DNA from 3 places in the Sporosarcina sp. YIM B06819 genome. Region 1 is predicted to be linked to each of the others. Evidence: riboswitches for the same ligand, from Rfam matches in the RefSeq annotation. Region 1 holds a riboswitch; each other region holds the start of a gene.

Region 1 (8,194 bases):
TGCTATTCGTAAAATCTATTCATCGAGTTATACAGATTCACTTATTATTCAAGATTATATCCCTGGTAACGATACTGTTATGCGCGTCCTTAACGCCTATGTCGATCAAAACGGCAAAGTACGCATGATGTGCCTTGGACGAGTTGTGCTTGAAGATTATACACCTATTCTTATCGGCAACTATGTAGGTATTATCGGGGAAGAAAATCAAGAGATCTATGCACAATATAAAAAATTTCTTGAAGCTATCAACTTCCGCGGTTATGCAAATATCGATTTGAAATATGATAGACGCGATGGCAAATATAAAATATTTGAATTGAATATTAGACAGGGAAGAAGTAGCTATTTTGTCACTACGAATGGCTATAATATGGCGAAATACCTTGTGGAAGACCGGGTTAACAACAGTGACTTACCCGTTGAATACGGTTCGAACAGTCGACTATGGCACGGTGTACCAAAAGACTTGCTTATTAAATATACGATGGATGAAGAACTGAAAGCCCAGGTCATTGATCGGTTTGCCAAAGGACAGGCAGAGCGAACATTGTATTATCCCGCGGATCTTAGTTTTATTCGGAAATTTAAGTTGAATTCATTTTACAAAGATTACTACAAACGTTTTGAAACGCATTTCAAATTAAAGGACTAAGCAAAACGCCGCATATACGTGGCTGACAAGGTTTGCAACTGGAGGTACTGGTAATGGCTGTACTTGATAAATCGAATCTAGCAGATGTGGGGAGGTACGATGACTTCGTCCGCAATTCACCATACGGTTCCATGATGCAAGATCGTTTGTGGGCAGAAGTGAAGGACGATTGGGGAAATGAGTGTGTCTATCTTGAACAAGACGGCAAAATTATCGCCGCGCTGTCCATTCTTATAAAAAGATTGCCGGGCGGTTATTCCATGCTCTATGCAACAAGAGGACCGGTGTGCGACGTCACGGATTTGGCACTTGTTCAGAAGCTGTTAAAAGAAGTAGATGAAGTAGCGAAAAAGTATAAAGCTATCATGCTAAAGTTCGATCCGGAGATTACCTATTCGGACGAGCTGTATGCTCTTTATAAAAACGCAGGCTTTCATTTAACTTCGAAAGACGACGAGCAGGAAAAACTCATTCAACCACGCAAGAACATGATCCTCTATTTGGAGGATCACGATGAAGAAAGTATTATGATGAAGTTTTCGAAAAAGGGACGCAGTACAATTAGAGGTGCTGAGAAAAAAGGTGTCCAGGTTCGTTATTCGCGTAGCGATGAAGATATTGAACTGTTTTATGAGACGTATCGAACGATGTCGGAACGCAATAATATAACGACGCGCTCAGTGGACTATTTCAAGAAAATCCGTGATTCATATGAAGAAGCAAGAGTTTATATTGCTTATCATGAGGAAGACATTTTAGCGGGGGCATTGACTATCAATTACCACGGCAAAATGTACTATCTGTACGCTGGAAGTACGAATGTCAAACGGAATTTGAATCCCAATCACATTATGAATTATGAAATGATAAAATGGGGTATCGAAATGGGTGCTACCCAATATGATTTCGGTGGTTTTTTTGAAGTGTCGGATGGATTGTATATTTTCAAAAAAAGTTTTTGTGATAAAGACGGTCCAACTGAGTATATTGGAGAGATTGACAAAGTATATAAACCGTTGATGTATAACATCTTAGAAAAGGTCATTCCGATGGTGAAGCGTCTGCGTAAGAAACCAAATCAGCAATGACTTGACTTGAATCAGCTGGAAGCTCAAACTCCCTGCTGATTGGGGAGAAATGAAGTTCAATTTCTCCTTGTCAAGCCTCCGGCGGATGTCAGGGATTTTGAGGGGAGTTAATTTAAGAACGCAGTCTAAAATCGCCGCGTCCTGCGGCAACGACTGCATGACCTACTTCCTGTAGGCCCCAATTCAAAATCCCGACGCAATTACGCCAAGGCGCAATTGATGAAGGAAATTTATAAGTGAAGGTTTTGACAAGTATATGGAAAAGAAAACGTTAGGTATCATCGGTGGCGTGGGGCCACTTGCTACAATGTTGATAGGCGAAATGATTGTCCGCTTGACAGAGGCAGAAAAAGACCAAGATCATGTAGATATGATCATTACCAATAATCCACATATTCCCGATCGTACAGCTTTTATATTAGGGGAAAGTGAAGAGGATCCAGTGCCGGTTATCCTATCAGATGCACAACGGCTGACGGTGGCAGGCGCAGAAATTCTAGCTATTCCTTGCAATACAGCGCACTCCTTTTTTGGACAAATCGAGGAGGGAACAAATCTTCCTGTTATCGATATGATTGGGGAGACTGCGGCCAGGGCTGCACAAGGCGGCGCCAAGCGTGTGGGTATTTTAGGGACAACGGGAACGATTACAACGGGCGTATATCAATCGGCCTGTGAACGGTACGGGATGACACCGATTATACCTGATGCGCATATTCAGTCTGTCGTCATGTCACTCATTTATGATGATGTGAAGGCGGGAAAACCGGCTAATAGTGAGAAGTGGTTCATCATTAAAGGTGCGATGGATCAAGCAGGGTGTGATAAAGTAATTCTTGGCTGTACAGAATTATCGGTTGTTCGACAGGAACTTGGCCTTGGCGATGAGTGCATTGATTCGCTACTTGTTCTTGCAGAAACGGCGATTGAAAGATGTGGCCATACCGTTAAAAAGTAAATAAGACGTCTGGAGGCGAATCGTTGCTTCTAGGCGTTTTTATCATTAGTACGGGCAGATGTGATACACTGAAAAGACTAGAGTGAAGGTGGGGATAAGAATGTCCTTCTTAGAAAAAATGGATGATCAGTTCAAAAATAAGTGGAAGTTCGAGCACGAAATGCCAATCCAAACAAAATTGATTCCAGAGATGTTGGCAGGTAAAGATATCGTTGCGGAGTCACCGACAGGTTCGGGTAAGACATTGGCTTTTGTCTTGCCGATTTTACAATTGGTGGATGGCGATAAAAAACAGACGCAAGCATTGATTATGACGCCATCACAGGAGCTGTCGATGCAAATCGTTAATGTCATTAGGGAATGGGTTGAAGGAACAGGAGTCACTGTTACTCAACTAATTGGTGGGGCTAATATGCAACGCCAAATTGAGCATTTGAAAAAAAAGCCGACGATTGTTGTTGGAACACCAGGTCGTTTAGCTGAGCTTGTGAAAGTAAAGAAATTGAAAATGTATGATATTCGTCATATTGTACTGGACGAAGGAGATCAGCTCCTATCACGTGATCACCGTGTAGTTGTCAAAAATATGATTGAAGCAGCAAATCCAGACAGACAAGTCATTGCTGTATCTGCGACTATTACAGAGGAAATCGAAGTAGTTGCCAGTAAATTTATGAATAATCCTGTTCGTATTCAAGTCGGTGCTGAAGAAATGCCGAAATCGGGTAAAGTCGTCCATTCATTTGCGAAGACCGATGTACGAGATAAGACGGACGTCTTACGAGGAATTTCTCATTTAAAAGGAATCCGTGCTCTTGCCTTTATTAATAATGTCGATCAGCTTCGGATGAAAGAAATGAAGCTCAAGTACAACGAGGCACCAATTGCGGTTCTTCATTCCGAAATGAAGAAATTCGAGAGACAGCAAACATTGGACAGTTTCCGTAAAGGTGAGTTACGTGTACTAATCGCGACGGATCTTGCAGCACGTGGGTTGGATATCGAAGGGTTAACGCATGTTATCCACGTAGACGTGCCTCATACGATTGAGCAATACTTACACCGTTCGGGTCGAACAGGACGGGCAGGCGAAGACGGAGAAGTGTTAACGTTGTTGTCCTATGCAGAAGAACGTGATTATCGTAAACTGACTAAAGGTATTAAAACAGTTCAGAAAGTATGGTATAAAGGTCAGCTGACAGAAGGTAACTCGAAGACGGTTGGCAATGTTAAAAAGAAATAATGAAAAAGGGCTCTCCTGTGAATCGGTATGGATTCAGAGGGGAGCCCTTTTGTCGGATTAGATTTCAGTTAAAATAATTGGTGCTCCTTTTGTGACAATTACTGTGTGCTCGATTTGAGCAACGAGGGAATTATCAGGTGTGACGAATGTCCAACCGTCACCTAATTCGATAATATGCTCAGCTTTCTGTGAGATGAAAGGCTCAACAGCTAAAACCATACCTTCTTTTAGCAGTGTTTTATCGGATGGGTCAAAATAGTTTAAAATATGTTGGGGTTCTTCATGGAGAGATTTACCAATGCCGTGACCCGTTAAATTTTTAATAACTGTCAGTCCGTGATTTTTTGCTTCGCGCTCCACAGCTTTACCGATTCTATTAAGACTAGAACCTGCTTTGACATTTTTCATAGCGAGCTCGAAGGCACTTTTTGCCACGTCGCAAAGCTGTTGTTTTTTTTCATCAGGTGTTCCAACAACAAAAGAGATACCTGTGTCGGCAAAATAGCCGCCGTAAGAGCCAGAGACGTCAATATTGACGAGGTCGCCGTCCTGAATAACGCGAGCGCCTGGGATGCCATGGGCAACTTCATTGTTGACACTGATGCATGTATAACCAGGGAAATCGTATTGATCGATTGGTGCAGAAACGGCACCTTTTTCTTCAAAGAGACGTCCACCGAGTTCATCAATTTCCTTTGTTGTTTTACCTGGAACAGTCGCTGCTTTGAGTGCTTCGCGGATTTCCGCAACGATTTTGCCGATTTTTTTTAACGCTTCGATATCCTGTTCAGTTTTTGCAATCATTATGCACAAATCCTTTCTGCCGTTCGTTTTTTCTATATTACACTATATCATATTGCAACGCGGAAAAAAGCCTGCAAACCATTTTAAAGTTTGCAGGTTGGTGAATTACTTTTTGGGAATCCTCACATCTGTACTTTTCTTATTGGTAAGTATTTTTCGTACAATTGGATAGACAATAGGTGCGACTTTAATAGCTGTTTTAACTAATTTACCAAGATTCAAATTCATCCTACTCCTAAGAACAATATTTGTTAGTCAATTCCCGTGTTTCAAGTGTGTTAAACCTTATTTTAATACCTTGACGCCCTGAATGACATTCCAAATCACAATGATAATGAACAGCAGCCCATAGATTAACATGAAAAGAAAGGGGGTTAGCTGCCAAAAACCAAACCCCAAGTCTTCACCGGACATGCCACTTATGCGGGTTGTAAAAGAAAACATTGAAAAAGAAAAAATAATTAATCCTGCAATTAGTAATACAACAGGAACAAGATGTGATACAAGAGATCGTTTAGCATGAAATTTAATTTCTCGGTCATCAGTAACAAAATAAATAATGACTGGTAGAAGTAAAGGGGCTAAAAAAACACTGAAATAGCATAAGGAAGCCAATAGTTTATTATTTTGCAAAGGAATCCCTCCGTTGTCCATCAATTATACTAGGTTAATTAGTATACCTGTTAATTATCTTGCTTAAAGATTCACTATCTTATACAATGAACTAGATAATTGAATAACTCGAACCACAAGGGGGGCCTATTTTGGCTGAGATTGGACGATTTGTCCTGACCCTTCGAACCTGTAAGATTATTCTTGCGTAGGGATGTGGATGGTAATCGTCATATTTATGATGTCCCATTCTATCCGGGATGTCTTTTTTTATGCCCACATTCCTACGCCAACTAGAAGGAGGAAGAAATTTGGATCGTAAACGTCTGCAGTTTTTATTAGAAGTAGCCATTTTAGGGGCAATTTCATTTGTGCTCGATCAAATCGGCTTCAAAATGCCACAAGGTGGCTCGGTTACATTGTCAATGTTGCCGATTATCGTCATGGCATTTCGGTGGGGGATTCTTGGTGGTATGTTGACGGGATTTGTATCCGGTTCTTTACAGGCTCTAATGGGTGGCTATATTTTGAATCCAATACAAGCCACACTCGATTATTTTGTAGCTTACGCACTGGTTGGCGTCGCGGCGGTTACACTTGGTTGGCTGTTGAGTAGCAAAGCGAAAAGTAATAAAGGGTCGATGGTCACGGCGATAGTTGTCGGGACGATTATCGGTGGATTACTCCGCTACCTCATCCATTTCATAGGGGGAATAGTGTTCTTTGGTTCGTATGCACCCGAAGGGCAACCGGTTTGGCTTTACTCACTTGTATACAATGGCAGTTATATGATTCCTGCAATTATCATATCAGCCATCGTCGCCTCGTTATTATTCACATCAGCACCACGTCTACTTCAACCTAAATAAAAATCGCCGTTCTTCTCAAAGGAGGAACGGCGATTTTTCTATTTAGCGGATGTTAGCTGTTTTCTTTTGAAAAAAATAACGGCGGCAATGGCTGCTGTTAGAAACAGTGCTGCAGCTGAAACAAATAATTCATCCACACCGTTTTTCACTGCAATCCCTATAAATGCCCACATGAAGACACTGCTGAGCGCTATATCAGCATGATGGTATAGGAAATGGAATGCAATCGCAGTAGCGAAGGTCAAATAAATGACTGTCCATAATGGATCACTTAGTCCCCAACCAGACCATTCATGTAGTGTCAGGACATAACTGACATTAGCAATAGTCACTACAAAAATCCAACCAAGGTTAATGGCAATCGGAATTCTGCCGAACAATTGGTTGTCTTTCTTTGGATAGGAAAAATAAATGCCCAGTAGCACGGCAAGTAGTAGTGCCATAAAGACAATTGTCCAATTAAAGAAGCCGTAATGCCAAAGCAGAAGCCATACGATATGGAGCAGACAACTAGCTACAAACAGGGTAGCCCTCCAATTTTGTATTGTCTGGTTAGCATTGAGGTTATTGTGTCTAAAGCCGTACAGCCAGAAGCCGAGCAACACATAAATGATTGCCCACAGTGCAAAGGTATATCCTGCTGGCATAAAAAGCACTGGTAACCTATTTGCGATTTCTACGGTTGTGTTTCCGTTAAAAGTTGTACTATTTGCTGCTACATTGACAAGGACAACTGCAATGAGCGAAAGGGTCATCATCATAATTCTATACATATTCAAATCCTCCTATTGAATAGTATACATAGGAAAGGCCGAGCTTGCGAAAGAAAGTATGAAGTTTCCGTCACAATTTAACTTGAATCAGCAGAAGCCCCCTGCTGATTAGGGGAACTCAGACTAAGAACGCCGCGTCCTGCGGGCGCAATTCGAAATTTGGACACAATTACGCCAAGGCGCAATTGATTAATTTCTGCCGAAGTTTCATGTTATAATAAAAGGGTGTTTTTAGAAAATTTAGAACGGTCCAAGGGGGAAATAATGTTGACACAACAAACGTATTCTGAAGTATGGGATCTGGATGTATTTTTCGAAGGTGGAAGTGAGTCGCCACAATTGCGCACGCACCTGGATGATGTGAAGGAAAAGCTCAGTTCATTAGAAGAAGCAGCTCGTGCATTTCAAATTCCAGTGTCAGCTGTTGCGGCAAACGAAGTGGCAAATCTTATCGATTCGATAAAAGATGTGGCGCTAAACATGTCACAAGCAGGTGCTGTTATTGGCTGTTTCCTAGCAGCTAATACAACAGATAAAAAAGCATTAATTCTCCAAGGGGAAACGACTACGCTTAGCGCAAGGTTCTCGACAGTGATGTTGAATATTCAGCAAACACTGGCAAAAGCGAATGAGGATATATGGCAAGAGCTTATGGAATCGGATGAGCTGAAGGAATTTGCATTTGTACTTAATGAGTGGCGCGAAGAAGCTGCTTTGAAATTATCTGAAGAGGAAGAAAGTATAATCACAGCCCTAAGTGTTGATGGTTATCATGGCTGGGGACAATTATATGACTTACTTGTCCGAGATATAAAGATTAAAATCCAAATAGATGGTATGGAAAAAGAACTGTCAGTTGGGCAAGCTAATAATTTAAGTTCACACGCGGATGCTGATGTTCGAAAGCGGGCATTTGAAGCATTAGAAGAAGCATGGGGAGCGAAAGAAGATTTCTTTGCTTCTGCACTAAATCGTCTTGCAGGATTTAGACTTGCGGTATATAAGAAACGTGGCTGGGACTCTGTCTTGAAAGAGCCGCTTTTGCGTAACCGCATGAGCGAAGAAACGCTAGATGCAATGTGGAGCGCAATTAGTGCTAGCAAAGCACCATTTGTAGAATACTTGAACGTTAAAGCAAAAATGCTTGGTACGGAAATGATGAATTGGTATGACATGGATGCACCTGTGACAG
Region 2 (8,194 bases), on a different contig from region 1:
ACCAAGTGCTAGGCAAAGAGATGCATTGAATTTCTCGCCACCTGACAATGTTTTCACATCGCGTGTTTGCCCCGTATAAGCATCATAGACATCAAGGCCTAACCCACTTTGCCTACCCCGAACTTCCTGACGATCACTGCGTATCAATTCGAACTGACCACCCGACATTTCTTTAAGTCGTAGGTTCGCGGACTGAATAATTCGCTCCAAATATTCGATTTGAATAAAACGTTCAAATGACAAACGTAATCCATTATGCCCTCTGACAACATCATATAAATCGGTCACTTTGCCGAATTCTTTTTCAAGCGTCGCAACGATTGTCATAGATTTCCCTATTTTCTCTTGCAATTGTGTAGCCAGCTTGGCAAATTCCACTGAGCTATTATACGCTGTTAAAGCTGCTTCATAAGTGGCTTTCAATTCGACTAATGCCTGATTCAGCCCACTTATTTCAATCTTCTCTTTCCCTTCAAGCAATGCCGCAAGCTCTTTCACTGCTTCACGTACAGCATAAAACTGTTGTTTGAAGTTCTCAATATCTGATTTCAATTTCGTACGTGAAGCTTCGTCCATTTTTGCTTCGTGATAAGCTTGCTCCGTGGCAAACTCCGATTTTTGTAATGCCTCTACAAATCGTTGCTTTGCAGTACGTTGCTTTCCTTCCGCCTCTACAAGCGCCTGTTTCATATGCATTTCAGCCGATTTACTAGCAGTTAGACGCTCTTTGCTTTCTTCACGTCGCTTTTGAATTGATTCCCATGCAATATCCAATGCTCTTTTTTGTTGTGTCAATGCAGCAATGCGTTGCTCTAGTACGTTCAGCTCCCGCACATCTTCAGGGATAGCGTTCAACGTTTGTTCAAAAAGGGCTTGTTCTTTTTCATACGATGCCTGACAGTCAAAAACAGCACGTTCGATAACGGCCTTATGTTGCACCAATTCTTCAGCAATTTTGCTTTGCTGCATTAGCTGGTCCTTTAATTGACTCAGTTCTTGCCGCGTTGCACGAAGTACCTTCACCTCTTGTTCCAACTGCTTCTTCATGACTTGCAGGCTACTACTTTCTGTTTCTACATGCTCCACATCAACATCAATTTGAACAAGTCCACTCTCTTTTAATGCTGTTTGCTTGAAAGCACTGTCATAATTCGCTACCGCTGTACGGTAACTGCTTTCAATACGTGCAAGCTCAGCATTCGCCTTTTCAAGTTGTTCCTTGGTAACCTCGACCTCTCCACGATGCGCCTTCTCTGGATGATTACTACTACCACAAACAGGGCAAGCTTCCCCGTCGTGAAGCGTCGCTGCTAATGTTGCCGCTTCATTCATGAGCCAATGTTGCGCTAACGTTTCGTATTGTTTTTTACTTTCCATATATACTATTTCTTGGTTATTACGCTCATTGGCAAATATAGCTGTTTGTGCCGCCAAAGCAATAAATTCATCAACACTACGGCTTTTTTCAGTCGTTGCTGCCAGCAATTCAACTTGATCATCGAATATGCTTAGTTTCTTTTCTAATTGCTCTATCTGATTTTTGATGGCATTCACTTTTTCGATTTCAATGGCTGACTTTTCGGTGGTTGCTTGTAATGCTATTTGTCGTGTATGCAACTCTTTTTTCAGCATGGCGAGCGTCTCTTTTTTAGAAGCCAACGCTGCAACCTGTGGCAATGCGTCATGTAATCGAATCAAGCTCTCTGCTAATTCTTCACGTTCAGGCTTCTTTCCTTCTTCAATACTATACTGTGCTTCAATCTCTTCTACTTCTTTTGCGATGACTTGAACGGTACGAACAGCTTTTTCAAGATGCTCTTGTTTAATGCCCACTTCTTTCTTAAGCTCTACAAACTGCATGTCCAATTGTTCAATCGCCACTGCACGTTCTGCATCCCCAAGCCGTTTCGCCTCTTTTTCCAAAAATGGGACCTTATTCGATAGCTCTTCATAGACTGCTTTTCTTTGTGCTAACTCATCGAATCGCTCATTTAATCCTTTGGCTGCATGGTACTTTTCAAGCATTTCCGCATGTTGTTGAACAGCCGTTTCATAACGCTGTTTATCAACCGTTACTTTTTCATTATAAAATACCTGTTCCGTCTCCAACGCGCTCATCACTTGATGGTCATTAACATTATCATTTGCCAATAAGGCAAAAATAGCCGATTCGCGCTGCGGTAATAGTGATGGTATTTGCTTAACGAGTCCGTCTTTTTGTTGTTTTTCGCCGAGAAGTGCCGTTTGCGCTGCATCCTTCTTGCCTTTCAACTTGTCTACAATTTCACGGTAAGGTTCTGTCTTGAATATTTTCCGCATAATTGCTTCTTTATTTTCTGTATCAGATGTTAGAAACTTGCGGAATTCCCCTTGGGGTAGCATGACAATTTGGCTGAATTGGGCCTGTGTAAAACCAATTAGCTCCTCAGCTTTTCTATCAATTTCAGACACAATTTGCCGATCAACAATTGGTACTTCTCCATCAGCTGTCACTTCATAAAACTCATAACGGGCAGCCGATTTCGTTTTATTACCTTGTTTGATATACGGAATTTGCCGCAGTATACGATACGTTCGGTTATGTATAGCAAACAACAATTCAACCGTTGTCGGTACAGCATCATCCGCAAAATCACTGCGCATCGCTCCACTATCCACTCGGTCTTCGCCACTCGCTTGTCCATATAACGCAAAACAAATCCCATCAAAAATCGTCGTTTTTCCGGCACCCGTTGCACCAGAAATCACAAACAGCCGATTGTCTTCTAGCTCTCTAAAATCAACGACTTCCGTCCCTTTATACGGTCCAAATGCTGTCATTGTTAATTGGATAGGTTTCATTGCGCAAGCCCCTCCTTGTGCATAACTTCGTGAAGCACTTGTGCAAACAGTTCTTCTGTTTCCGCATCCGCCGCTTCACCCTTCATTTCCTCGTAAAATGCTTTAAAAAGTGCCACATCATCCTGTTTTCCATGGTCAATCCGCTGTTCATTCTCTTCATTCCTTAACGGCATAAACATTTTCCGTTCAACATGCATTGCATTCGGATAGACCGACCGAACCTTTTCCATTGGGAATAAAACCGGCGTGTCATCTAGCAACTTAACGAATACATAATCTTCACTAATGGCATGCAATAAAATGTCCTCCATTGTGCCTTCCACTGTCCGCATATCATGCTGGGGTATCAGTTCCCGTTTTTCAACAACCACTTGTCCTTCAGCATCAAGTTCAACAACAAAAAATCCTTTGTTGTGATGTTGTTCTGAAATGGAATATTTCATGGGCGAACCTGCATAGCGAACAGTTTCATTCAACACATAATGCGCCTGATGTAAGTGACCGAGTGCTGTATAATGGAATGGCTCGAATAGATGTGCTGATACATATTCAGCGCCCCCAATAGCTAGCGGACGTTCCGAATCGCTCGTGTTCGCTTCACTTTCTCCGTGAGAAGTCACGAATGCATGTCCAACAAAAACATGACGCGCGTTTTCCTGCAAGTTTGCACAAATACTTTCTGTTACTTTTTTCATTGCATCATTATGATTGGAAATTGTGGCATCATCGTGAAGATGTTTCACAACGGAAGGGTCTGCAAACGGCACTAGGTGGAAATGAACTTCACCGAATTCATCCGACAGAACGACTGGCTCAATGTCCTTCGCCATTTGACCAGCAATATGATAACCGTTAGCCCGCATCAAACCGCTACCGAAGTTCAGCCTCCCCGGGCTATCATGATTGCCGCCGATTGCAAGAACAGGCGTCTTCAATTCTAGTATTATTTTTTCAAGTACCTCATCGAGCAACGCAACTGCCTCAGTTGGCGGTACTGCCCGGTCATACAAATCTCCTGCGATAATAACCGCATCTGGCTTCTCTTCTTTTATCGCTTCAATAAACTGATCCAGCACATAGCGCTGCCCATCTGTCATATAAACTCCTTGAACTAGTTTGCCTAAATGCCAATCCGCCGTATGGAAAAATTTCAATGTCTTGTCCCCTTTCGACCCTCTTTGCTACTACTTTACAGGACTAGGCCGAAAAAATGAATCCATTGCCACTTTTCCTCCTATTTCCATACTAATGGTTGACCTTGTGATTTACATATGCCTATAATGGGGGCAAGTCCAATTGCATAAGATCCACCGCTAGGGGTGCTCTAACAGAGCTGAGAGAGGCATGTGCCTTGACCCTTATAACTTGAACTGGTTAATACCAGCGTAAGGAAGAGGTGCTGACAAGAAATTCTGCCGGTCTATCTTCCGGATATTTTTGACTGTCCACAACCCACTTCTTCTTCAAGGAGTGGGTTTTTAACTTTATTCTTCCAAGTAAAGTTAAAGCCTCCGGCGGATTGATTGGATAAAAATAAAAAGGGAGTGTTTTAGTTATGAAATTTACTGACCGCTTGCTTGAAAAGACCTTACCAATCTGGAGACAGAATCATAGCCATCCATTTGTGCAAGGTATTGGTGATGGGACGCTCGATCCGGATAAATTTAGATTTTATATGGTGCAAGATTACTTGTATTTAATTGACTACGCAAAAGTGTTTGCGATTGGCGCTGTTAAAGCGGACGATTTGGAAACGATGGGCAAGTTTGCAACGCTACTTGATGGTACGTTGAACACCGAAATGGCCCTACACCGAAGCTATGCACAACGATTTGGTATTTCGGTACAAGAACTTGAAGCCGCAAAGCCGTCCCCTATTGTGCTTGCGTACACGCATTATATGTTGCATGTTTGCCAAAATGGGACAGTTGCAGAAGTCATTGCGGCATTGCTTCCTTGTGCGTGGAGTTATTGGGAAATTGGCAAGGAGCTGAATGCTATTCCAGGTGCCAAAGATCATCCGTTATACGGAGATTGGGTCCGCATGTATTCATCAGACGAATTCGGTGAACTCGCTAGTTGGTGCATCGAATTGATGGATAAAGCTGCGGCTGGTAAACCTGAACATGAACTGTTGAAACTCGAAGAAATTTTCCTTAATACGACACGTTTTGAATACATGTTCTGGGATATGGCAAACGACAAACAGATGTGGCCTGGAGAAAAAAGTTTTCATGTTGGCGTTTGACCGTATTTCATTTAATTATCCATCCGCTAGCAACATACTCGATGGACTGTCATTTACCATCCATCCTGGCGAATTCATTTCGATTGTCGGTGTGAGTGGCTCGGGAAAAAGTACGATTTTCCGCCTTGTTACCGGGTTGGATGAACCTACAGCAGGGACCATTTCACTTGCGGACAATCCAGACGGCAATCGCCTTGGAAAAGTAGGCTATATGCCACAACAAGATCTACTTCTACCGTGGCGAACCATTTTAGAAAATGCCTGCCTCCCACTTGAAATCTCAGGGATGGATAAGCAGCCCGCACGTGAACTGGTCCAGCCACTATTGCATGAATTTGGGCTTGCCGGAACAGAAGACCGTTATCCAGCCGAATTATCAGGTGGTATGAAACAGCGTGTAGCTTTTCTACGCGCAGTCTTGTCTGGCAATCCCTTACTACTGTTGGATGAACCTTTTTCAGCACTCGATGCCATCACACGGCTCTCCATGCAGGAATGGTTGATCGACCAATGGAAAAAGCGACAAGTTACGGTTTTATTCATAACCCATGATGTCGAAGAAGCCTTATTTCTATCCGATCGTATTTTTCTATTGAAAAATAAACCGGTCAATTCAATCGAAGAGATCGAAGTACCTCTTGCAAGACGACGAACACGTATTGATTTACATCATCCCGAAATGCTCGAACTGAAAGAGCGGTTGCTTAGTAATCTGCGGAGCGAGGTACACGTATGAAAAATACTTCTTCCCTTATGATTTTCATACTGTTCGTCTGTTTTTGGGAGCTAGGTGCACGCCTTTACGACAAACCGTTCATCCTGCCTTCTCCCATTCAAATCTTAGGTCGGTTTTGGGAGCTAAAGGAAGTATTATTACTGAATCATTTGCCAGCGACTTTGCTAACGATCATCATCGGGCTTATCATTTCAATCGTTGCAGGGTCCATAATAGCAGTGTGGATGTCTGCCAGTCCGGGCGTACGAAAGGCATTCTATCCGATTCTCATCGCATCCCAAATGATTCCCATTATCGCACTTGCACCTATTTTCGTTCTATGGTTCGGCTATACAATTTGGAGCAAGGTCGCTGTCACTGTACTCATCACCTTTTTCCCGATTACAGTGAATACATTTGATGGACTGGCATCCGGAAAAAAAGACATGCAGGAATTATTGTTAACAATGGGTGCTACAAAAAAAGATATTTTCTTGAAATATTCTGTCCCAACTGCTCTTCCTCATTTCTTTTCCGGGTTGAAAGTCGCGGTGACTTTAAGTGTAATTGGGGCAGCTATTGGAGAATGGCTCGGTGCGCAGGCCGGGCTCGGTTACTTTAGCCGTCGCATGATGACACAATTCGATGGCGCGGCAGTGTTCGCGCCGATTCTTGTACTCACGATCGTCGGCATTACTTTATTCATAGGCGTTACCATTATTGAAAATCGCATGTTAAAATGGAGGATAAAAAATTGAAGAAGATCACCTTATTGTTAACCGGCATTGCGCTTATTTTATTGGTTAGCGCGTGCAATAAAGAAGAAACCGAAAAAGTAAGTATTATGCTCGATTGGTATCCAAATGCAGTACATAGCTTCCTCTACGTCGCCGAAGAAAAAGGTTATTTTGCTGATGAAGGTATCGAACTGGATATTCAATTTCCAGCAAATCCGACCGACCCAATCAATCTTGCCGCTGCAGGAAAAGTAACAATGGGTATCACATATCAGCCGGATGTCATTATCGCACGCTCTGAACAGGACATCGGCGTAAAGTCCGTCGGCGTCCTCGTCCGCTCACCATTGAATCATGTTGCTTTTCTAAAAGAGAGTGGCATTGAGCGACCGAAAGATTTGGAAGGGAAAACAGTCGGCTATACTGGCATTCCTTTGAATGAAGCAATGCTTGAGACGATGATGGTTGCTGACGATGCTGACTACAGTAAAGTTAATATGGTAGATGTTGGTTTCGAGCTGAATTCTTCATTGATTTCAAAGAAAACGAACGCTGTCATCGGCGCATATATTAATCACGAAGTACCCTTACTAGAATATGAAGGATTTCCTACGGGCTATATCGACCCGACAGACTTCGGTGTACCTTCCTTTTACGAGCTAGTCGTCGTGACAAGTGATGATACTTGGAAGAAAGAACAGAAAAATATCGCAGCATTTTGGCGCGCAGCTGGAAAAGCTTTTGATGATATGGAAAAGGACCCGGAAGAAGCGCTATCTATTTTGCTAAAACACCAAGACGAAGCCAACTTCCCACTCGTTAAAGAAGTAGAAAAAGAGTCCCTCTCAATTCTTCTGCCGAAAATGAAGTCTCCTAGTACATTTGGTGAACAAGACGAAGAGACATGGAGAGTAACTGCCGATTGGATGAAGGCAACGGGTTTATTGAAAAAGGAAGCGAATCTTGAAGAGATTTTTGTGAATATGAACTAAAAAAAGCAGCTAGGACCTCAATTAAATGTGAGATCCTAGCTACTTTTTATTTCTTCAAACCACTATAAATCATATCCGTATTCCATTGTAGCAATTTGATATACGTGTCGCCATCTTCCCCTGGTGCTCCAAGAGAGTCTGTAAATATCTTGCCATGAATCGGTACTTTCGTTTCTCTTGATACCATCTCCATGCTTCGCGGATCAACGCTTGTTTCTAAAAATAGCGCCGGAACATCTTCCTCATTAATGATCGAGATGATGCTTGTTAGCTGTTCAGGCGTTCCTTCATTATGTGAATTAATTTCCCAAATGAAGGCCGCACGAACATCATACGCTGCAGTGAAATATTTGAAAGCCCCTTCACTCGTTACGAGGATACGCCGTTCTTCCGGAATCTGGCTCATCTTATCCATAATTTCCTCATGAACAACCTCAAGTTGGGCTATATAAGCATCTGCATTCTTAGTATAGCTATCCGCATTTTTAGGATCTACCTTTATTAAGGCATCCCGAACATTTTCTGCATATTTAATACCGTTACGCGCATCAAGCCATGCGTGAGGATCTTCTTCCCCTTTATGTTCCTTTGAATTCAGGAGCATCGGCACAACCCCTTCACTTACACGGAATACGGGTGCATCTTCCCCCGACTTGCCTGC
Region 3 (8,194 bases), on a different contig from region 1:
CTTTGAAGTTCTTTACTTATTGACATACATTCAGTAACCTCCTTAAGTTTGAACACGCTATTAGCATGCCCACACACGCCATGTCTAAAACGATTCTTGCGGCAATGAATAACTAATTACCAACAAAAAAACTAAATATTGAAAAATTTTTAACGTCCCTATTGCTTTTTTATATTTTTAGTGCTATCATCAAAATAGAGTTTCAATAGCGGATCACATGTTACTGATACGATCAGGCATGGTGGTAAACAACGGATGGAGTTTTTTAACCATCCCATTTACCTCCATGCCTTTTTATGTTCTGCGCCTTTTCATTTCATAATAGAATGAATAAGGTCCTTTGAATCTTGACACCGATGACTATGAAGGAGCTAATCGCTATGCTATCAAAACTATTCAAAAAACGTAACCTAGAAATTTTTGCACCTGTTAACGGAGAAATTATTTCACTCGATCAAGTGCCAGATCCAGTCTTTAGTCAAAAAATGATGGGGGAAGGCGTTGCTATCATGCCTACCAATGGACATATTCATGCCCCTGTTGACGGAACTGTTGTTTTAATTTCAGATACAAAGCACGCAATTGCCCTACGTACAACTGATGGAACAGAACTTTTGATTCACATCGGCTTGGAAACAGTTTCTTTACAAGGTAAAGGCTTTAAAGTTTTGGTTGAAACTGGTGATCAAGTATCACTCGGACAGTCATTAATTGAAGTCGATTGGGTGTATATTGGTGAACATGCCAAGAGTATTATCACGCCAATTATTATTACGAATAGCAGTGATAAAAACGTACAATGTGTCCATGCAAATGACGGCATCATGGGGAAAACGTTGTTAATGACTGTTTCTAACAAATAAGACACTTCCGCTGGAGGGTTTAGCTTTAATCAGCAGAGGTTTAGCTATTTACGGAATTGGGTACCTACTTTGGAGGCTCTCGTTACTTTATAGTTGTAGAATTCACTGCTGTTTAAAGTTAAATCTATTAATAGAAGGAGGTGATTTCAAATGAAGATAAAGAAGATCCTTAATAATAATGCAGTTGTTGTCCTAGAAGACGAGCGAGAGAAAATTGCGATTGGTGCAGGAATCGCTTTCAATAAGAAACGCAACGATATCGTCAATGCCGACAAAATCGAAAAGATTTTTGTCATGAGAGAAAACGACAAATTACAGCAGCTGCTCAGTCGGATTCCTGAAGAGCACTTTACCATCTCAGAGGAAATCATTACATACGCAGAAAATCATATGGGTACCAAGTTAAACGAACATATTCATATTGTCTTAACCGATCATCTATCATTTGCCATTGAAAGAGTAAGAGATGGGATTCATTTAAACAATAAGCTGTTACATGAAATCAAAATCTTCTATAGAAGAGAATTTGAAATTGGTCTTTGGGCACTCAAACATATAAAAGAAAAATGCCAGGTAGAAATGCCTGAAGACGAAGCAGCCTTTATAGCGCTGCACATCCATACGATGAAACCACAAGGAGGCGATTTACACGACACAGTTCGGCAAACAACGATTATTCGAGACATGGTTCAGTCGATCAAGAAACACTTAACGATTACGATTGAAGAGGATGATATTTCCTACCATCGCCTCATCACGCATCTCCGCTTTACCTTAGCAAGAATGAATAATTATGGACTTCATACAATGGATGAGGAAATGCTAATTATGATTAAAAAGAAGTTTTCGCTTTCCTTCAATTGCGCCGTCGAGGTCGCCAAGGAATTAGTCACACATTATGGAGTTGAACTACCAGAACAAGAGTTAGGCTATATTGCACTGCATATTGAACGGCTACGAAAGCCGTAAACAACATGACTCGTCATCATATTACTATTATATTAAACTACTTAATTAAAAAAATATGAATAGGGGTGGATTTATCATGATGAAATATTTCCAAAGGCTTGGAAGTTCATTAATGCTACCGGTAGCCGTGTTACCTGCTGCTGCTATTTTAATGGGTATTGGGTACTGGATTGACTCTGACGGTTGGGGTGCTGGTAACGCTGCTGCTGCTTTCTTTATTAAAGCAGGTGGTTCAATTATCGATAACATGTCTATCCTATTTGCAGTTGGGGTAGCACTTGGAATGTCAAAGGATAAGGACGGCTCTGCCGCATTAAGTGGTTTAGTCGGATTCCTAGTTGTCACAACATTACTGTCAACGGGTACAGTATCTATGCTACTCGGTATTGATCCAGGCGAAGTAAACGCTGCTTTCGGTAAAATTGCTAACCAATTTATCGGTATTATTTCTGGTCTTATTGCAGCTGCCATGTACAATCGTTTTAGTCAAGTACAATTACCAACCGCATTAGCATTCTTTAGTGGTAAACGTTTAGTACCAATTATGACTGCTGCTTCTATGGTCGTTGCTTCAGCTGCACTATTCTTTATCTGGCCGGTTGTTTATACTGGATTAGTTAGTTTCGGTGAAGCAATCAGTGGACTAGGCGCTGTCGGTGCCGGACTATACGGTTTCTTTAACCGTCTATTAATTCCTACTGGTTTACACCATGCATTGAACTCTGTTTTCTGGTTTGACGTTGCAGGTATTAATGATATCCCTAACTTCTTGGCAGGTACAGGAACAAAAGGTGTTACGGGTATGTACCAAGCTGGTTTCTTCCCAATTATGATGTTTGGTTTACCAGCTGCTGCTCTTGCTATGTACCATACTGCAAAAACAAAACGTAAAAAACAAACAGCATCATTGATGATAGCAGCAGGATTTGCTGCATTCTTTACAGGTGTTACTGAACCAATTGAATTTGCATTTATGTTCTTAGCTCCAGCACTTTATATTGTTCATGCTGCTTTAACAGGTCTATCTTTATTTATCGCTGCTTCATTCCATTGGACATCAGGGTTTGGATTTAGTGCTGGTTTTGTCGATATGTTCTTAAGTTCAAGAAACCCACTTGCTAACCAGCCTTATATGTTAATCGTCCAAGGTTTAGTGTTTGCAGTTATTTACTACGTGATTTTCCGTTTCCTAATCGTCAAATTCAACCTGAAAACGCCTGGTCGTGAAGATGATGAGGATATCCAAGAAGACGGACCAGTTGCTTCAGCTGGGGGCAATAAATACTCAGGTATGGCTGCAACAATTTATGACGGTCTAGGCGGAGACGCTAACGTTACTTCTGTCGATAATTGTATAACACGCTTACGTATCGAAGTAAAAGATATGGATAAAGTTGATCAAAAGAAGATCAAAAGCACAGGTGTACCTGGCATCAACATTGTCGGATCCCATAGTATTCAAGTTATCATCGGAACGAGTGTACAGTTTGTAGCTGACGAGATTAAGAAGATTCGTAAATAATGAAATGCGGAAGGATCGGGTCATCACATACCTGGTCCTTTTTTCTATTCCATGGAATATTATCTAGCAAAAATGGATATACTACTATTCACAGAGGGGCGGCACATCTCTGTCCCGCGTAAGGGGCACTTTCGGCGGAAGGTGGAAAATAATACGACGCCCATCCGACTAGGGATTTGCCTAGTAGTGCCGCGATTTACATAGAGTATTTCTACTCCTTATCCCCTTCTATTTATTTGGTACTTGCTTCCTTCGCATGAATGTGGCAGAGTAGTAGATGTATTACTAAAAAAAATTCATATGATTCCAATTATGTGGGGGGACCAGTCAAGCTGGTTGAGATTTACTCAGAAAGTATAGACCCTTAGAACCTGATCTGGTTGACACCAGCGGAGGGAACATACTCATTAGCTATGTCTATTGTTTATGCGTTCTTCGGTTGCCCGGAGAACGCATTTTTGCGTTTATTCAGTAGAATACACATAAAACCTCAGTACGGATTTACGTCATGGCGTAATTGATTTCCGCGACAACCGTTCACGCGTAATTGCTATGAATTTAAGAGGAGGAATAGAGTTGAGAAAAGTTTGGCTGTTCGTCATGCTAAGTGTCTTATTAACAGCATGTAGTGCCGATACTGGCAATGAATCAAAGAAAGACGGCGAGTTAGAAAAAATCCGATTTGTACTCGATTGGACCCCAAATACAAACCATACTGGCTTGTACGTCGCACAGGAAAAAGGCTTTTTTAAACAACAAGGACTTGATGTGGAAATAATGCTACCTGGTGAAGCAGGTGCTGACCAGCTTGTAGCAGCAGATAAAGCACAATTTGGCATTGGCGCACAAGAATCGCTGACAGAAGCACGTGCACAAGAAATTCCTATCGTGTCCATCGCAGCCATTCTCCAGCATAATACGTCAGGGTTTGCTTCTTTGAAGAAAGACGGCATTGAATCCCCGAAGGATTATGAAGGAAAAACCTATGGGGGCTGGGGTGCTCCCGTTGAACAAGCGGTCATTTCTTCATTAATGAACAAAGAACAGGCAGATGTCGAGCAAGTTGAATTTATCAACATGGGGAATTCTGACTTCTTCACAGCAGTCGAACGTGATATTGACTTCGCATGGATTTACTATGCCTGGACAGGCATCGAAGCCGAACTGCGTGGAGTTGACCTAAATATGCAGTACTTAAAAGATTTCTCGGACAAGCTTGACTATTATACGCCTGTCATTACGACAAGTGAAAAAATGATTAGCAACAACCCAGACACTGTTCGTTCTTTTGTTAAGGCCGTTACGCAAGGCTACGAATTCGCCATTGCCAATCCAGATGAAGCAGCATCGATTTTATCGAAAGCGGTTCCTGATCTAGATGAAGAACTCGTCAAAGCAAGCCAGCAATGGATTTCTTCGCGATACCAAGACGACGCACCGCGTTGGGGTGAGCAACAGCTGAGCACTTGGCAAAACTACGCTGAGTGGATGAATGACAATGATTTACTAGACGGCGAATTTATCGCAGAAGATGCTTTTACCAATGAATTTCTACCCAAATAAGGAGGCGTTACTATGACAAACGCACTGTTGAGTATTCAAATCATACCGAAAACACCCAATGGAGAAGATGTGATTCCTTACGTCGACGCTGCTATTGCGGTCATTGATGAGTCTGGAGTCCCTTACCAAGTATCACCACTAGAAACGACAATGGAAGGTAACTTGACGGAGTTACTCGCTATTGTACAAAAAATGAATGAGCGCATGGTTGCAATCGGTTCACTAAGTATCATTTCACAAGTAAAAATATTTTATAAGCCAGATGGTGCTTCCATGGACAAATTGACGGAGAAATACCGTTGAAACACTTATTAAAAAAAGGATGGCGACCAACATTGGTCATCATCCTTTTACTTATCCTATGGGAAATAGCCGGTCACCTATTTGATATTCCAGCATGGTTACTCCCCGTCCCTACACAAGTATGGCAAGAAGTCATTCATGGTTGGACGCATTATTCTGGTCATATCTTATCGACTATCCGTCTCACACTTACTGGTTATGCGATTGGCGTCATCGTAGGCCTAGCTGTTGCCATAGTGCTATTCCGTCTACCCGTGTTACAGGAAGCCCTTTATCCGTTACTGATATTATCGCAAAACATTCCGATTATCGTGTTGGCACCTTTGCTCGTCATCTGGTTCGGATTCGGTATGTTGCCGAAAGTGATTATTATTGTACTCGTGTGCTTTTTCCCAATTACCATCGCCGCATTAGATGGTTTGCGGCAAACGGACCGAGATTTATTGCATTATATGAAAATGACAGGGGCAACAAATCGGCAAATTTTTTGGAAGTTGCAATGGCCCTATGCCCTTCCCTCTCTCTTTTCCGGTTTAAAAATTGCAGCTACCTATAGCGTCATGGGCGCTGTCATTTCAGAATGGCTCGGTGCCAATAAAGGAATCGGTGTCTATATGACACTAGCCTCATCTTCTTTTAAAACAGATCGCGTGTTTGTCGCGATTTTACTAATTATGATTTTAAGTTTAACTTTTTTCGCCGTTATTGCATGGATTGAAAAATGGCTATTCCGTTGGCAACGACAAGGAGGGAATTCATCGAATGGGTAAATTACAATTACAGCAGATTTCAAAATCTCACGGTAATCATCACGTACTGAAAGATGTATCCTTTCATGTCGATGAAGGCGAATTTGTAACCATTGTTGGGCCGTCTGGCAGTGGAAAAAGTACATTATTTCAACTCATTGGCGGCTTATATCCACCAGATCATGGCGAGATTATACTGGATGGCAACACGCTTAACAACTCGCGTGGCCACATTAGTTATATGCCACAAAATCCTTCTTTGTTCCCGTGGCGAACGATTTTACAAAATGTATTATTGAGCTCGGAAATTGCTGGGCAAAAAGATACCGCAATTGCATTGGAGCTAATTGACAAGGCAGGACTAGGTGGCTATGAGCAAGCTTATCCACACCAATTATCCGGCGGCATGAAGCAGCGCGTCGCCTTTATTCGTAGCCTAAACAGTCCTCAGTCCATCATTTGCTTGGACGAACCATTCTCTGCACTCGATGAATTCACGCGATTTGAAATGCAGGAGTGGTTGCTAGCCATTTGGGAACAATACCGAAAATCGATTGTATTCATCACACATAATATTGAAGAAGCTTTATATTTATCCGACCGAATTTTAATTCTTTCCGATAAACCAGCGTCCATCTGTAAGGAAATTAGCGTTCCTTTTCCAAGACCAAGGACGGAAGATATGTTATTGAGCGAGCCATTTATGCAGTTAAAGAGGGAGATTCATGATGAGTTACGGGGAAGATGATCGACTACCAATCATTGATGCGCATATCCACCTTGACCAATATGACTCAGCGGGGCAGAGTACAATCATCAATGATTTGGAGTGTCCATCCTCTGCGCTAAGCGGCTTAATTAGTGTATCAATGGATCTTACTTCCAGCATCCACAATCTAAAACTTGCAGAAAGTTATTCGGGCATCTACCCTGCCTTTGGCTATCATCCAGAGCAGGAGCCGCCTTCTGATATTGTCCTGCAGGAACTATTTACTTTCATGCACATACATAAGGATAAGATGGTTGCACTTGGGGAAGTTGGATTGCCCTATTATTTGAGAAAGAAGAACCCTGACCTGCAGCTAGAACCTTATAAAGAAGCACTTGATGCATTTATCCGTCAAGCTAATACATGGAACAAACCTATTGTACTTCACGCTGTTTACGAAGATGCCGAAACAGTATGCGATCTATTGGAGAAGTATTCTGTGACGCAAGCGCATTTCCATTGGTTTAAGGGTGCATCATCTACTATTGAGAGACTGATATGCAATGGTTACTATGTATCAGTGACGCCCGATTGCGTCTACGAACCAGAAATCCTTGGGCTTATTGAGCAATATCCTATCGAACGCTTACTCGTCGAAACAGACGGGCCATGGCCGTTCTCGGGACCCTTTGAACATGCGATGACTCATCCGACGATGATGCACCACTCGATTGCCAAGATTGCCTCTGTGAAAAAAATGGATTGTCGAGATGTCTATCGGCAGATGTATAACAATACTAAAAGATTGTACTTTGGCTAATTAAAATGAATACAGCGCTAGGTTACTCCTCCATCGAATAGTTCTTAGGCATTCGGGCATGCTACCTCTTGAATGATTTTTTAACAATAAAGGAGGAAGCATGATGTCAAAAATCACACCCAAACCAAACGATTCAGCTGATAATGAAGAAAGGCTTAAGAAAACAATTAGTAATTTTGAAGCGGCAGAAGCAGCAATGGAGTTCGCGGAAGGAAAAGAACTGGCAGCCATCCAGGAAAAAAATTCTCGACGGAAAGAAGGCATTAAAAATTTAAAAGAGGAAATTATTGAAGAAGATAAATCACGCATTAATGGGTATCTTTAATGACTCGTTAAATGTACCCATCCACTATGCTCCGGCACTCTAGGATAGCACCGGAGCATAGTTTTACAACATCATATCAATGAAACAATTGCCTCACTGCCCCCGTCCAAGACGACATCCCTTCCGAGACATTCACCACGTCATAGCCCCCTTCGGATAGAATATCACTCGCTTCTTTTGATCGATTGCCACTACGACAAATAATAATATACGTTTCCTTCTTATCTAAATCGGCTCGATTGCCTTTTTTCAATTCGGATAAAGGGACGTTAATTGCTCCACTAATATGTCCTTCAGCAAACTCTTCCACTTCACGAACATCCACAACAATTGCCCCGCCATCTTGTTGCTGAAGTACCTCATCAAGACCA

The links. Region 1 has a riboswitch for thiamine pyrophosphate ahead of thiT (energy-coupled thiamine transporter ThiT). Riboswitches for the same ligand answer to the same signal wherever they lie in the genome.
Region 2: it holds a riboswitch for thiamine pyrophosphate, as region 1 does, so the genes downstream of both, tenA (thiaminase II) here and thiT (energy-coupled thiamine transporter ThiT) in region 1, are expected to answer to the same signal.
Region 3: it holds a riboswitch for thiamine pyrophosphate, as region 1 does, so the genes downstream of both, R2B72_RS13675 (ABC transporter substrate-binding protein) here and thiT (energy-coupled thiamine transporter ThiT) in region 1, are expected to answer to the same signal.

What each region holds. Positions count from the first base shown of each region.
Region 1 covers NZ_JAWLIQ010000013.1:88,086-96,279, forward strand. The annotation lists gene R2B72_RS10470 (ATP-grasp domain-containing protein) at 1-655, shown strand, start outside; gene R2B72_RS10475 (lipid II:glycine glycyltransferase FemX) at 709-1,743, shown strand; gene R2B72_RS10480 (aspartate/glutamate racemase family protein) at 2,000-2,701, shown strand; gene R2B72_RS10485 (DEAD/DEAH box helicase) at 2,802-3,944, shown strand; gene map (type I methionyl aminopeptidase) at 4,002-4,748, opposite strand; gene R2B72_RS10495 (hypothetical protein) at 4,854-4,970, opposite strand; gene R2B72_RS10500 (DUF4870 domain-containing protein) at 5,034-5,381, opposite strand; TPP riboswitch at 5,490-5,592, shown strand; gene thiT (energy-coupled thiamine transporter ThiT) at 5,672-6,229, shown strand; gene R2B72_RS10510 (tryptophan-rich sensory protein) at 6,268-7,002, opposite strand; gene R2B72_RS10515 (M3 family oligoendopeptidase) at 7,270-8,194, shown strand, end outside.
Region 2 covers NZ_JAWLIQ010000001.1:93,232-101,425, reverse strand. The annotation lists gene R2B72_RS00540 (AAA family ATPase) at 1-2,841, opposite strand, end outside; gene R2B72_RS00535 (exonuclease SbcCD subunit D) at 2,838-3,995, opposite strand; TPP riboswitch at 4,147-4,250, shown strand; gene tenA (thiaminase II) at 4,397-5,089, shown strand; gene R2B72_RS00525 (ABC transporter ATP-binding protein) at 5,076-5,825, shown strand; gene R2B72_RS00520 (ABC transporter permease) at 5,822-6,562, shown strand; gene R2B72_RS00515 (ABC transporter substrate-binding protein) at 6,544-7,533, shown strand; gene R2B72_RS00510 (metal ABC transporter substrate-binding protein) at 7,580-8,194, opposite strand, start outside.
Region 3 covers NZ_JAWLIQ010000020.1:3,419-11,612, reverse strand. The annotation lists gene R2B72_RS13695 (VLRF1 family aeRF1-type release factor) at 1-26, opposite strand, end outside; gene R2B72_RS13690 (PTS glucose transporter subunit IIA) at 381-863, shown strand; gene R2B72_RS13685 (PRD domain-containing protein) at 1,014-1,832, shown strand; gene nagE (N-acetylglucosamine-specific PTS transporter subunit IIBC) at 1,909-3,354, shown strand; TPP riboswitch at 3,661-3,769, shown strand; gene R2B72_RS13675 (ABC transporter substrate-binding protein) at 3,907-4,917, shown strand; gene R2B72_RS13670 (MTH1187 family thiamine-binding protein) at 4,930-5,220, shown strand; gene R2B72_RS13665 (ABC transporter permease) at 5,217-5,990, shown strand; gene R2B72_RS13660 (ABC transporter ATP-binding protein) at 5,983-6,717, shown strand; gene R2B72_RS13655 (TatD family hydrolase) at 6,695-7,498, shown strand; gene R2B72_RS13650 (small, acid-soluble spore protein tlp) at 7,602-7,823, shown strand; gene R2B72_RS13645 (rhodanese-like domain-containing protein) at 7,900-8,194, opposite strand, start outside.